Regions from separate parts of the Citrobacter sp. GW821-FHT02E08 genome, predicted to be linked through region 1. Evidence: predicted binding sites of a transcription regulator. Region 1 holds the regulator's gene; each other region holds the start of a gene.

Region 1 (4,004 bases):
CTTAATATCCCGTAACCGACGGCTGAGCCAGATCCCGTGGTGAGGCCGTTGACGCCAGGCGACCGAAGAAATGGTGTGCATGGTGTTCAGGTGGCCCAGTATGCGCTGCAGGTGTTGTTCCAGGGTACTTAATGGCCCATGGGAGAGCATCTCTGGCGCTTCCAGAATATTCACATCGCCAGAGCCGCCCGGTCCGTCATACTCCAGACGCTGCTGGCAGCGCTGGAGCGCAATTTCACACGATTCCAGATAGCGTTGCGCAAGGTCTGGCGACAGCATCGTATGTTCCCGCGCCAGCGTTGTCATCGCATTGATGTGCTCGACAATAAACTGGCTGTGCGTTACCCACAGTTTCATATCTGCCAGATAGTGCGCGTTAAATCCGGGTTCCTGCATGGACTGATTCAGCGAGTTGTACAGCGTGTTGTGCGCCTGATTGACACGCATACGCTGATACGCGAGCGGTGTTGCCTGTGGATTGCTGCTGAGGATCAGGCGGATGGCTTCCTGGTCGGCTTCCAGCGCATCGTGGGCGTTTTTGCGCAACAGACCGCTCTGCCACTGCGGCCAGAGCCAGACCGTTCCACCAAACGCGATCAGGCAGCCAATCACCGTATCAATAAACCGCGGCACAATGTACTGCTCGCCATTTAACGTCAGCAATTGCAGGGTATACACCGCAGTGACCGTAAACCCGACCGTTGCCCAGCCGTAGTTTTTGCGAATGATCAGATAGCTCACCAGCGTAATGACCAGCATGCCCGCCAGCGTGAAGCCTTCAGGGATGTGGAAGTGTAGCGTCACACCCGCAATCACCAGTCCAACCAGCGTACCCACCGAACGGTGCAATATGCGAACCCGCGTCGCGCCGTAGCCGTTTTGCGTCACAAACAGCACCGTCATCAGGATCCAGTACGGTTTCGGCAGATGTAATGCGCTGCCCATCAGGCTGGCGATACTCAGCATGACGCTGATGCGCCCGGCATTTCGCAAAGCGGGCGATTTGAAGGACAGATAGTTTTTTAGGGCCGGGATCAGCGGGAGTCGGCGTTGTTTATCCGCCATCAGGTCGCGGGCATAGAGTGGGCGCTGGGTCCGCAATACACGGGCAATGCGGCTAAAGTGCCAGTAACAGAACTGGCCCACCGGGTTATCGGGATGCTGGTTGGCGATTTTCTCCAGCGCGCCAATCTGCTTTTCCATGCTAAAGCGGGTCGGCAGGCGGTGATACAGAATATCATCGGCCAGGATGCGTAAGCGTGTGGCGACCGTTTGCGCGTTCCAGCGAATCACCTGCTCCGCATGGCTGCGTTCGACCAGCTTTTGCACCTCTTCTGGCTGATGCAGACTGACGGAGATGTGTTCCTGTAAGTCCAGCGCTTCCTGGAATGCCCGCAGCAGGCGTTTATATTCATTGTTGTGATGCGCCGACAGCATGTGCATTTGCTGGTAACACTGGGTGATGAGATCTACCGCTTTCTGTTGGCGCACCAACAAGGGTGGCAGCGCTTTTTCAGGATCCGCGTGCTGGGTGAGCAGACTGTATTTGGCTTCGCAGTAGTCGGCCAGCTCGCGGTACAACAAACTGAGTGACTCGCGTAGCGGTTGTTCACGCCAGAGCCAGAACCAAAACCAGTTAAAAAGCCCGTACCACAGGGTGCCCAGGGCATAGATCAGCAACGGCTCCCAGACGGGCATGTTACCAGCCAGGCTTAGCGTGAAAATAGCGGCGATAAGCGAGGCAGGCAGGAGTCGGGCATGCAAGGCGCTGAGTTCCGCCGTCACGCCAAGAATCAGCGTTAAACCCGTCAGAATCAGCGGCAGCGGTATTGCTTGCGCGAGCAGCAGTTGCATTGCCAGGCTGCATCCGGCAAACAGCGATGCGCCAATGACTAAGCGTTTGAAAAAGCGTTTGTGGGGGGTATCAAGCCCGGCAATGTTGCAGCAGGCGGGAACGAGAGAAAAGAGCAATCCCAGATGCAACTGGCCAATGATAAGGCCGATCGCCACAGGCAAACACAGCACCAGCGTTTGCCGCAGTGCGTAGTTGATTTCAGGGTGATAAATCAGTCTTCGCCACATCGGTGCCAACAAAAATGGCGCATTACAGGGTAATACGCCATTTCGACGGGGTTAACGAGTGCCGTAGACGACGATGGTCTTACCGTGCGCGGAGATCAGGTTCTGATCTTCCAGCATTTTCAGAATACGACCAACGGTTTCGCGAGAACAGCCAACGATCTGACCGATCTCCTGACGGGTGATTTTGATTTGCATGCCGTCCGGGTGAGTCATCGCATCGGGTTGTTTCGCCAGGTTCAGCAGAGTCTGAGCGATACGACCAGTTACGTCGAGGAAGGCAAGGTTGCCGACTTTTTCGGACGTAACTTGCAGGCGACGAGCCATCTGGGAAGACAGGCGCATCAGAATATCCGGGTTCACCTGGATCAGTTGGCGAAATTTTTTGTAGGAGATTTCAGCGACTTCACAGGCCGTTTTTGCACGTACCCATGCACTGCGTTCCTGGCCTTCTTCAAACAGGCCCAATTCGCCAATGAAATCGCCCTGATTCAGATAAGAAAGGATCATCTCTTTCCCTTCTTCGTCTTTAATCAGCACTGCCACTGAGCCTTTAACGATGTAGTACAACGTTTCTGCTTTTTCACCCTGGTGAATCAGCGTGCTCTTCGACGGGTACTTATGAATGTGGCAATGAGACAAGAACCATTCGAGAGTCGGGTCTGTTTGCGGTTTGCCAAGCACCATGCGCGGTTATCCTCTGTTATAAGCTGTCTCCAGAGCCAGAAAACGACGCTGTCTCTGGGGTTGCCAAAATATGCTTCCCGCTGCCAGGGAAGGGGGCTGCTAAAAATGTACTGCAGCCTGTAATGTGATGTCCTCTGCATACATGCAGTACGTCAATGTATTACTGTAGCATCCTGACTGTTTTAGCATAGCTTTCGCCGTGTGTCTCCTGGTGTCTCGCTTCAGCATGATGCAGGTCGCCTTCCATTGCGAGATTTGTTATGTCCGCGTAATCTGTCAGGAAAATTGAAACATTGGAGTTACGAAATATGCAAGCGCGTGTGAAATGGGTCGAAGGGCTAACCTTCCTGGGAGAGTCTGCTTCCGGCCACCAAATTTTGATGGATGGTAACTCCGGTGATAAAGCGCCGAGTCCGATGGAAATGGTGTTAATGGCCGCGGGTGGCTGCAGTGCGATTGATGTGGTGTCTATTCTGCAAAAGGGACGCCAGGATGTGACCAACTGCGAAGTGAAGCTCACTTCCGAGCGTCGTGAAGAGGCGCCGCGCCTGTTCACCCATATCAATCTGCATTTCATTGTGACTGGCAATGATCTGAAAGACGCCGCCGTTTCGCGCGCTGTTGATCTTTCTGCAGAAAAATATTGTTCTGTTGCGTTGATGCTGGAAAAAGCAGTGAATATCACGCACTCATACGAAGTGATTGCCGCGTGATCTCAGGTTGCCGGAGGGCGTGACGCTTATCCGGCAACGCTGCGCATTATTCGATTTTTTTGCCTTCCATCAGTCGCTGAACCAGCGGCAGCATAATCAACTCCATCGCCAGTCCCATTTTGCCGCCCGGCACGACTAATGTATTGATATGAGAAATAAATGAACCCTGAAGCATCGCCAGCAACCAGGGAAAATCGATCCCTTCCAGATTACGAAAATGAATAACGACAAAGCTCTCGTCTAATGACGGGATGCCTTTTGCCGCAAAGGGATTCGAGGTGTCTACCGTGGGTACACGCTGGAAGTTAATATGCGTACGGGAGAACTGCGGGGTGATGTAGTTGATGTAATCATCCATTGAGCGAACCACCGAATCCATCACCGCCTCGCGGGAGTGTCCGCGCTCGCTGGTGTCGCGGATCAGTTTTTGTATCCACTCCAGGTTCACGATCGGTACTACGCCAACCAGTAAATCCACATGGCGCGCCACGTTATGGTGCGGCGTCACTACGCCGCCGTGCAGCC
Region 2 (4,004 bases), on a different contig from region 1:
GGATTGCGTAATCAGCGTCAGGGAGAGCGTATTCAGCGCCTTCAGACGTCGGTTAGCACGCCCCCAGCGCGAGGACTCCATGTTCAGATTGCTGCGCATGCCATCCAGTGCCGCAGTACGCCGCACAAGCGCACTCCAGGCCCGGTCCACTTCCTCACTGTCACCGTGTTTAATACACAGTTGCATCAGTTGATATTGCGCGATGAGCAGGTTATCCAGTTCAAGATCAACCTCTTGCTTCACCGATCGTGGAGAGAAAATCAGATCCGCGATGATGGCGCAGACGATACCAATCACAATCTCGCTACAGCGCTCAAGGGCGAACTGCGGCGTCAATAGCGGTTCCGTTTGAATGGTGATGACGATAATAAGTGCGGTATACCCCGAAAGCCCCCATGCATAGGAGTTTTCAAGGCGCACCAGAGAAGAGATCCAGGTGCAAAATCCCGCCCAGATACAGCACACCAGAATCATCAGCAGCGGTGCGCGAATCATGGTGATGATGATCGCCAGCGCGGCGATACAGCCGATAAAGGTTCCGATGATGCGCAACATACCGCGATAGCGGATGGCGCCAGAATACGGTTCGCCTCCGGCAGCAAACGCCGGACCCGCTGCAACAAGCGCCGCAGTCAGTACCGCCCAGCGCGGCGTTTCAAGCTGAAAGTGAAAGCCAACAAACAGAGCCAGCACAATCGCGCACGCCAGCTTTATCGCAAAGCGAACGTGTTGGCTGGCGATGGTGAACATCCCCATCATGATTAACCAAACTCGCGCAGACGATGCGCTAATTTGCGAAAGAAGGAGTCCTGACTTTCATCACGATCCTGCTGACCGGTAATCACGACCGTCGCCGTTGTACCTGCTGGCCACAGATTGTTCTGCTGGTCATCAAGACGGATCCGCACCGGAACACGCTGCGCCAGTCGCACCCATTCGAGGTTGGAATCAATCGTCGCCATGCCCTTCGCATCGCGGGTACTGCTGGCATTCGTGACCCCCGCCGCCACACTGTCCACACTTCCTTTTAATACCCGATTACTGCCCAGCGGCGTAATTTCCGCACGATAGCCCGGATGAACGCCCTCCAGCTTGGTTTCCTCCATATACGCCAGGACATAAAAAGAGTTCTGTTTCACCAGAGCAACTGCCGTGGAACCACGGGTAATAAACTCACCGGTATAGACGTTCAGGTTGGTTATCCAACCGTCTGCCGGTGCGCGAATCACGGTCCGTTCGAGATCTAATTTCGCCAGGTCACGGGTAGCCTGCGCTCTCGCGAGCTGGTGTAATACGGTTTGCAGAACGTTGTTGGCCTGATCGATCTCTTCACGAGACATCGCCTGAACGCCAAGACGGTTGCGGCGACCGGCCTCCAGGCGTTTTTCCTGCGACAACACCTGGTAATACGCCACATCGGCTTCGGCCTCTTCAAGCGCCTTTATATAGCGCGGCTGATCGATGGTGAACAGCACCTGATCCTTTTTCACCAGTTGGTTATCGCGAACATTAACATGGGTGATAAGTCCTGCCACATCTGGCGCAATGGCCACCACATCCGCGCTGAAACGCGCATCGCGCGTCCACGGTGACTCGGTGTAATAAACCCAGGCACGAAAAATGGCGATAAAAGCCAGGATGACCAGTACCAGCGTAATGGCCGTACGGGAGATTTTTCTTGTTAGTGTTTTCACTTCAGCCTCAAACAAACATGCGCGATATCAGATAAAAAAGGCAGCAATAGAGCGCGGTATTAAACAGAGCCGGATGCCATACGAAATCATAGATACCTGTCGGTACCAGCACCCGGCGCACCAGCCAGAAAATCGCCAGTGATAAAAGAAGTTCGAAAAATATCGGTGGGAAGGACAGCCCAAACACCACGATAACGGGAAACAGACTCATGTTGACCTTGATTGTAGAGAGAGTGCAGGCGATAGCGTTATTAGCCAATGTCACCGCAGAGAAGGGCAAGGAAAGCCAGGCGAGAGCGACACTGCTGTTATTTGAATAATAATATATTAGCGTAACTGTTATGCTGTTATCTATAATATGTGATCTAAATCACTTTTAAGCCAGAGTGAATAATGGAACGATTAAAACGGATGTCGGTGTTTGCCAAAGTGGTCGAATTTGGCTCCTTTACCGCCGCTGCCAGACAGCTACAAATGAGCGTCTCCTCCATTAGCCAGACCGTGGCAAAACTGGAAGATGAACTGCAGGTGAAGCTGCTGAACCGCAGTACTCGCAGCATTGGCCTTACCGAAGCCGGTAAAATTTACTACCAGGGCTGCCGCCGAATGTTGCATGAAGTCCAGGATGTGCATGAGCAGCTCTATGCGTTTAACAACACCCCTATCGGTACGTTGCGTATCGGTTGTTCTTCAACCATGGCGCAAAATGTCCTTGCCGGACTGACCGCCAGGATGCTGAAAGAATACCCCGGGCTCACGGTGAACCTGGTGACAGGTATTCCAGCCCCTGACCTGATTGCCGACGGTCTGGACGTTGTGATTCGGGTCGGCGCGTTGCAGGACTCGAGCCTGTTTTCTCGCCGTCTGGGAGCCATGCCGATGGTGGTCTGCGCCGCAAAAAGCTATCTCGCACAATTTGGCGTACCGGAAAAACCTGCCGATCTCAGCAACCACTCCTGGCTGGAATACAGCGTGCGACCGGATAACGAATTTGAGCTGATCGCCCCGGAAGGGATCTCCACCCGGCTAATCCCTCAGGGAAGATTCGTGACCAACGATCCTATGACGCTCAGCCGCTGGCTGACGGTAGGTGCCGGGATCGCCTACGTCCCGCTGATGTGGGTGATCAACGAGATCAATCGGGGAGAGCTTGAGATCTTACTGCCCCGTTATCAGTCGGATCCCCGTCCGGTCTACGCGTTGTACACCGAAAAAGACAAACTGCCCTTAAAAGTGCAGGTTGTAATCAACTATCTGACGGACTACTTTGTCGACGTGGCGAAGCTGTTTCAGGGGATGTACGGCAGAGGAAAGGAAAAGTAATAAAGGCCCGATAGCGCTGCGCGTATCGGGCCTGGAGCAAGAATCAAATTCACAGACCGGGTATATCCGGCCTCTGATAATCAGGCAGTGCCACCCACCGTCAGGTTATCCACCTTCAGCGTCGGCTGACCCACGCCAACCGGCAGGCTTTGCCCTTCCTTACCGCAGACGCCAACGCCGTTATCCAGTTTCAGGTCATTGCCGACCATCGAAATTTGCTGCATGGCTTCAATACCTGAGCCAATCAGCGTGGCGCCTTTGACCGGCTTCGTCACTTTTCCGTTTTCGATCAGATAGGCTTCTGAGGTCGAGAACACAAACTTACCGGAAGTGATGTCCACCTGGCCGCCGCCAAAGTTAGGCGCGTAGATCCCGAATTCAACCGATTCGATAATTTCCTGCGGTGTGGATTTTCCTGGCAACATGTAGGTGTTGGTCATACGCGGCATTGGCAGGTGCGCATAAGACTCACGACGCCCGTTCCCTGTCGGCGCAACGCCCATCAAACGCGCATTCAGTTTATCCTGCATGTACCCTTTCAGAATGCCGTTTTCAATCAATACGTTGTACTGGCCTGGCGTCCCTTCGTCATCGATGGCGACAGATCCACGACGGTCAACCATCGTGCCGTCGTCAACCACGGTACAAAGCTCAGAAGCCACCAGTTCACCCATATGGCCGCTGAACACTGACGTGCCACGACGGTTGAAATCGCCTTCCAGTCCGTGCCCTACCGCTTCGTGCAACAACACGCCCGGCCAGCCTGCGCCCAATACCACCGGCAGCGTTCCCGCAGGCGCAGCAACCGCAGAGAGATTCACCAGCGCCATACGTACCGCTTCTTTTGCCCACGCATCCGCGCGCACTTCGCCGTCCAGCGAGCCTAAGAAAAACTCATAGCCAAAACGACCGCCGCCGCCGCTGGCACCGCGCTCGCGTTTGCCGTCCTCTTCAACCTGTACGCTGACAGACAGGCGCACCAGCGGG
Region 3 (4,004 bases), on a different contig from region 1:
TGGCATACCATTATTACCCTCAGCGGTTTAATGCTGCTGACAAAAGGGGTTGAACTGAGCGGCTACTTCGATGTGCTGGGGCGCAGAATGACCCGCAGGTTTGCCACCGAGCGTCGTCTGGCGATGTTCATGGTGCTGGCGGCCGCAGGGTTGTCGACATTTCTGACCAACGATGTGGCGTTGTTTATCGTGGTCCCTCTCACCATTACCCTCAAAAAACTGTGCGCGATTCCGGTTAATCGGCTGATCATTTTTGAAGCGCTGGCGGTGAATGCCGGTTCACTGCTCACCCCCATTGGCAACCCGCAAAATATTCTGTTGTGGGGACGTTCTGGCCTGTCATTTACCGCCTTTACCTGGCAGATGCTGCCGCTCGCTGTCGCAATGATGCTGACCTTACTGGTGCTGTGCTGGTTCTGTTTTCCGGCGAAAGCGCTGCAATACCATACCGGGACGCGCTCGCCAGACTGGCAGCCGCGGTTGGTGTGGTGCTGTCTCGGGCTGTACATCGTCTTTCTGAGTTCGCTGGAGCTGAAGCAGGAACTGTGGGGACTGGCGATTGTGGCGGCAGGATTTCTGGTACTGGCGCGCCGGGTAGTGCTCAGCGTTGACTGGACGTTGCTGCTGGTGTTTATGGCGATGTTTATCGACGTGCATTTATTAACGCAGCTTCCCGCGTTGCAGGCAATTTCAGGCCATATCGGCACGCTTTCCGGGCCGGGACTTTGGTTGACGGCTATCGGACTGTCGCAATTTATCAGCAACGTGCCCACGACGATTTTACTGTTGAACTATGTACCGCCTACGCTGTTGCTGGCATGGGCTGTTAATGTCGGCGGTTTCGGTCTGTTACCGGGCTCGTTGGCAAATCTGATTGCATTACGCATGGCAAACGACCGACGCATCTGGTGGCGTTTCCATCTGTATTCGTTACCGATGTTGGTATGGGCGGCGTTGGTAGGGTATGGATTGTTGCTGTTGAGATAGCGCTTAGGCAGGATGTTGGCTGGCGTGTTAAAGGCCCGATAAGCATAGTGCTATCGGGCCTTTTTCATGGAGTTAGTTCAGACGAACCGGCATACCAGAACGGTTCTGTACTGCCTGTTCAACGACGGACTGATCGACGTCAGGCTGACCGGTGATGCTTGTAATGCTCTTGTTCAGCGTAATCGGCACGATCTCACCGCCTTCAAACTGAGCTTCAGTGGTTGACAGTGGGTTATGCACCTCAATGTAGCGGCTGCCGTCTGGCTCGGTGGTAGCTTTCACAGGTTCATCAATGAACTGAACGCGCGTACCGACCGGCACATTCTGAAACAGGAATTTGATGTCTTCGTTACGCAGACGCACACAACCGTGGCTCACGCGCAAACCAACACCAAAGTTGGCGTTAGTCCCGTGGATAGCATACAGACGGCCAATATACAGTGCGTACAGACCCATCGGGTTATCCGGACCGGCAGGCACGACCGCAGGCAGCGGTTCACCCGCAGCACGGTATTCGGCGTGCATTTTTGCCGTCGGCGTCCAGGTCGGGCCTGCTTTTTTACGTTCCACTTTGGTGGTCCAGTTGATCGGCGTATCTTTACCTAACTGGCCAATACCAATCGGCAGCACGATAACGGTGTTGGTGCCTTTCGGGTAGTAGTACAGACGCATTTCAGCACTGTTGATGACAATACCTTCATGCACGGTATCCGGCAGGATCAACTGCTGCGGAATGTTCAGCACCGTACCGCCTTTCGGCAGGAAGGTATCCACGCCAGGGTTCGCTTCCAGCATGTTGGAAAGACCCATCTGGTATTGGGCTGCAAAATATTCCAGCGGCTGGGTGTTGCCTTCCGGGACAGTGATGACCTGGTTTTGACCAATCACCCGGCTACCGTCTGTCGGAAGTGGATACGTAACGGCTGAAGCAGTGCTGCAAAAGCCAACAACTGCGAGTGCCGCCGCGAAAAACGTTGTCAATTTCATATTCATATTCATTTATGCGAGATTCAGTGCCAGGCAGGCTATTGGGTTGAGAATTCTGTAGTGTTGGGAGCGCATTATATGTGCATTCGGGTTCACAGGGAAATCAGATGTGTACGAAATCACATTTTTCCCTTGATCTGACCTTTTGTTCTGCATTCCTGCTCCTGACAATACGCGATCTTATTTAAGACTTGTGGCATAATATGCGGTTTGTCACATATTTTTCTCAGGATACGCCAGTGTTAGTTTCCAGCAACGTCACCATGCAGTTCGGCAGTAAGCCGCTGTTTGAAAATATTTCCGTCAAATTTGGCGGCGGCAACCGTTACGGCCTGATTGGCGCGAACGGTAGCGGTAAATCCACCTTTATGAAAATCCTCGGCGGCGACCTTGAGCCGACGCTGGGTAACGTCTCCCTCGATCCCAATGAGCGTATTGGTAAGCTGCGTCAGGATCAGTTTGCGTTCGAAGAGTTCACTGTACTGGATACGGTGATCATGGGCCACGCTGAACTGTGGGAAGTGAAACAAGAACGCGATCGCATTTACGCGCTGCCGGAAATGAGCGAAGAAGACGGCTATAAAGTGGCCGATCTGGAAGTGAAATACGGCGAGATGGACGGCTATTCTGCTGAGTCACGTGCTGGTGAACTGCTGCTGGGTGTTGGCATTCCGGTAGAACAGCATTACGGCCCGATGAGCGAAGTCGCTCCCGGCTGGAAGCTGCGTGTGCTGCTGGCGCAGGCACTGTTCTCAAACCCGGACATCCTGCTGCTTGATGAACCGACCAACAACCTGGACATCGACACCATTCGTTGGCTGGAGCAGACGCTGAACGACCGCGACAGCACCATGATCATTATCTCGCACGACCGTCACTTCCTGAACATGGTCTGTACGCACATGGCGGATCTGGACTACGGCGAGCTGCGTGTTTATCCCGGTAACTATGACGAGTACATGACGGCGGCAACCCAGGCGCGTGAACGTCTGCTGGCCGATAACGCCAAGAAGAAAGCGCAGATTGCCGATCTGCAGTCCTTCGTTAGCCGCTTTAGCGCCAACGCCTCGAAATCGCGTCAGGCAACGTCACGTGCGCGTCAGATTGATAAAATCAAGCTCGACGAAGTGAAGGCTTCCAGCCGTCAGAACCCGTTCATCCGTTTCGAACAGGACAAGAAACTGTTCCGTAACGCGCTGGAAGTGGAAGCGCTGGCCAAAGGCTTTGATAACGGTCCGCTGTTTAAAAACTTCAATTTACTGCTGGAAGTGGGCGAGAAGGTTGCCATCCTGGGGGCGAACGGCGTGGGTAAATCGACCATGCTGAAAGCGCTGGTAGGCGACATGGCGCCGGATAATGGCACCGTTAAATGGTCTGAGAATGCGCAAATTGGCTACTACGCGCAGGATCACGAATATGAGTTCGAAAACGATCTGACCGTTTTCGAATGGATGAGTCAGTGGAAACAGGAAGGTGACGACGAGCAAGTTGTTCGTAGCTTCCTTGGTCGTCTGCTGTTCAGCCAGGACGATATCAAAAAGCCCGCTAAGGTGCTGTCCGGTGGTGAAAAAGGGCGCATGCTATTCGGTAAGCTGATGATGCAGAAACCGAATATTCTGGTGATGGATGAACCGACCAACCACCTGGATATGGAATCTATCGAATCGCTGAACATGGCGCTGGAGATGTATCAGGGCACGCTGATCTTCGTTTCTCACGACCGCGAATTCGTTAGCTCGCTGGCAACCCGCGTGATCGAAATTACGCCGGAACGCGTGATCGACTTCACCGGTAACTACGAAGATTACCTGCGTAGCAAAGGCGTCGAATAATCAGGCTCTAATACTGCCTGAGTAATGCCCAATGCAACATTGGGCATTTTTCCTGAGACCTTCCCCCGGCTTGTGGTCTGGGGAAGGTGACAAACCCCATACTTAACGCTTCGACACCGACGTGTCTTCCTGCAAATATTTCTTACCGACGTCCAGATACTGCTGCCAGTCGTAATGAAAGAGATCGTGAACCCCTTC

The links. Region 1 encodes CRP, which controls carbon source genes, mostly activating them, when cyclic AMP is high. Its sites were predicted from a motif close to ATGTGANNNNNNTCACAT; they were not measured.
Region 2: the regulator CRP is predicted to act here: its motif matches at 2,053-2,070, upstream of aaeR (HTH-type transcriptional activator AaeR).
Region 3: the regulator CRP is predicted to act here: its motif matches at 2,082-2,099, upstream of AC07UY_RS10785 (ABC-F family ATPase).

The regions. Positions count from the first base shown of each region.
Region 1 is NZ_JBWKVL010000003.1:391,405-395,408, forward strand. It holds gene AC07UY_RS06160 (YccS/YhfK family putative transporter) at 1-2,082, opposite strand, end outside; gene argD (bifunctional acetylornithine/succinyldiaminopimelate transaminase) at 1-5, shown strand, start outside; gene crp (cAMP-activated global transcriptional regulator CRP) at 2,134-2,766, opposite strand; gene AC07UY_RS06170 (OsmC family protein) at 3,075-3,479, shown strand; gene AC07UY_RS06175 (phosphoribulokinase) at 3,526-4,004, opposite strand, start outside.
Region 2 is NZ_JBWKVL010000001.1:33,102-37,105, reverse strand. It holds gene aaeB (p-hydroxybenzoic acid efflux pump subunit AaeB) at 1-756, opposite strand, end outside; gene aaeA (p-hydroxybenzoic acid efflux pump subunit AaeA) at 762-1,694, opposite strand; gene aaeX (p-hydroxybenzoic acid efflux pump operon protein AaeX) at 1,702-1,905, opposite strand; gene aaeR (HTH-type transcriptional activator AaeR) at 2,088-3,017, shown strand; gene tldD (metalloprotease TldD) at 3,098-4,004, opposite strand, start outside.
Region 3 is NZ_JBWKVL010000006.1:192,234-196,237, reverse strand. It holds gene AC07UY_RS10795 (anion transporter) at 1-987, shown strand, start outside; gene ldtB (L,D-transpeptidase) at 1,060-1,980, opposite strand; gene AC07UY_RS10785 (ABC-F family ATPase) at 2,214-3,806, shown strand; gene AC07UY_RS10780 (glucuronyl esterase domain-containing protein) at 3,909-4,004, opposite strand, start outside.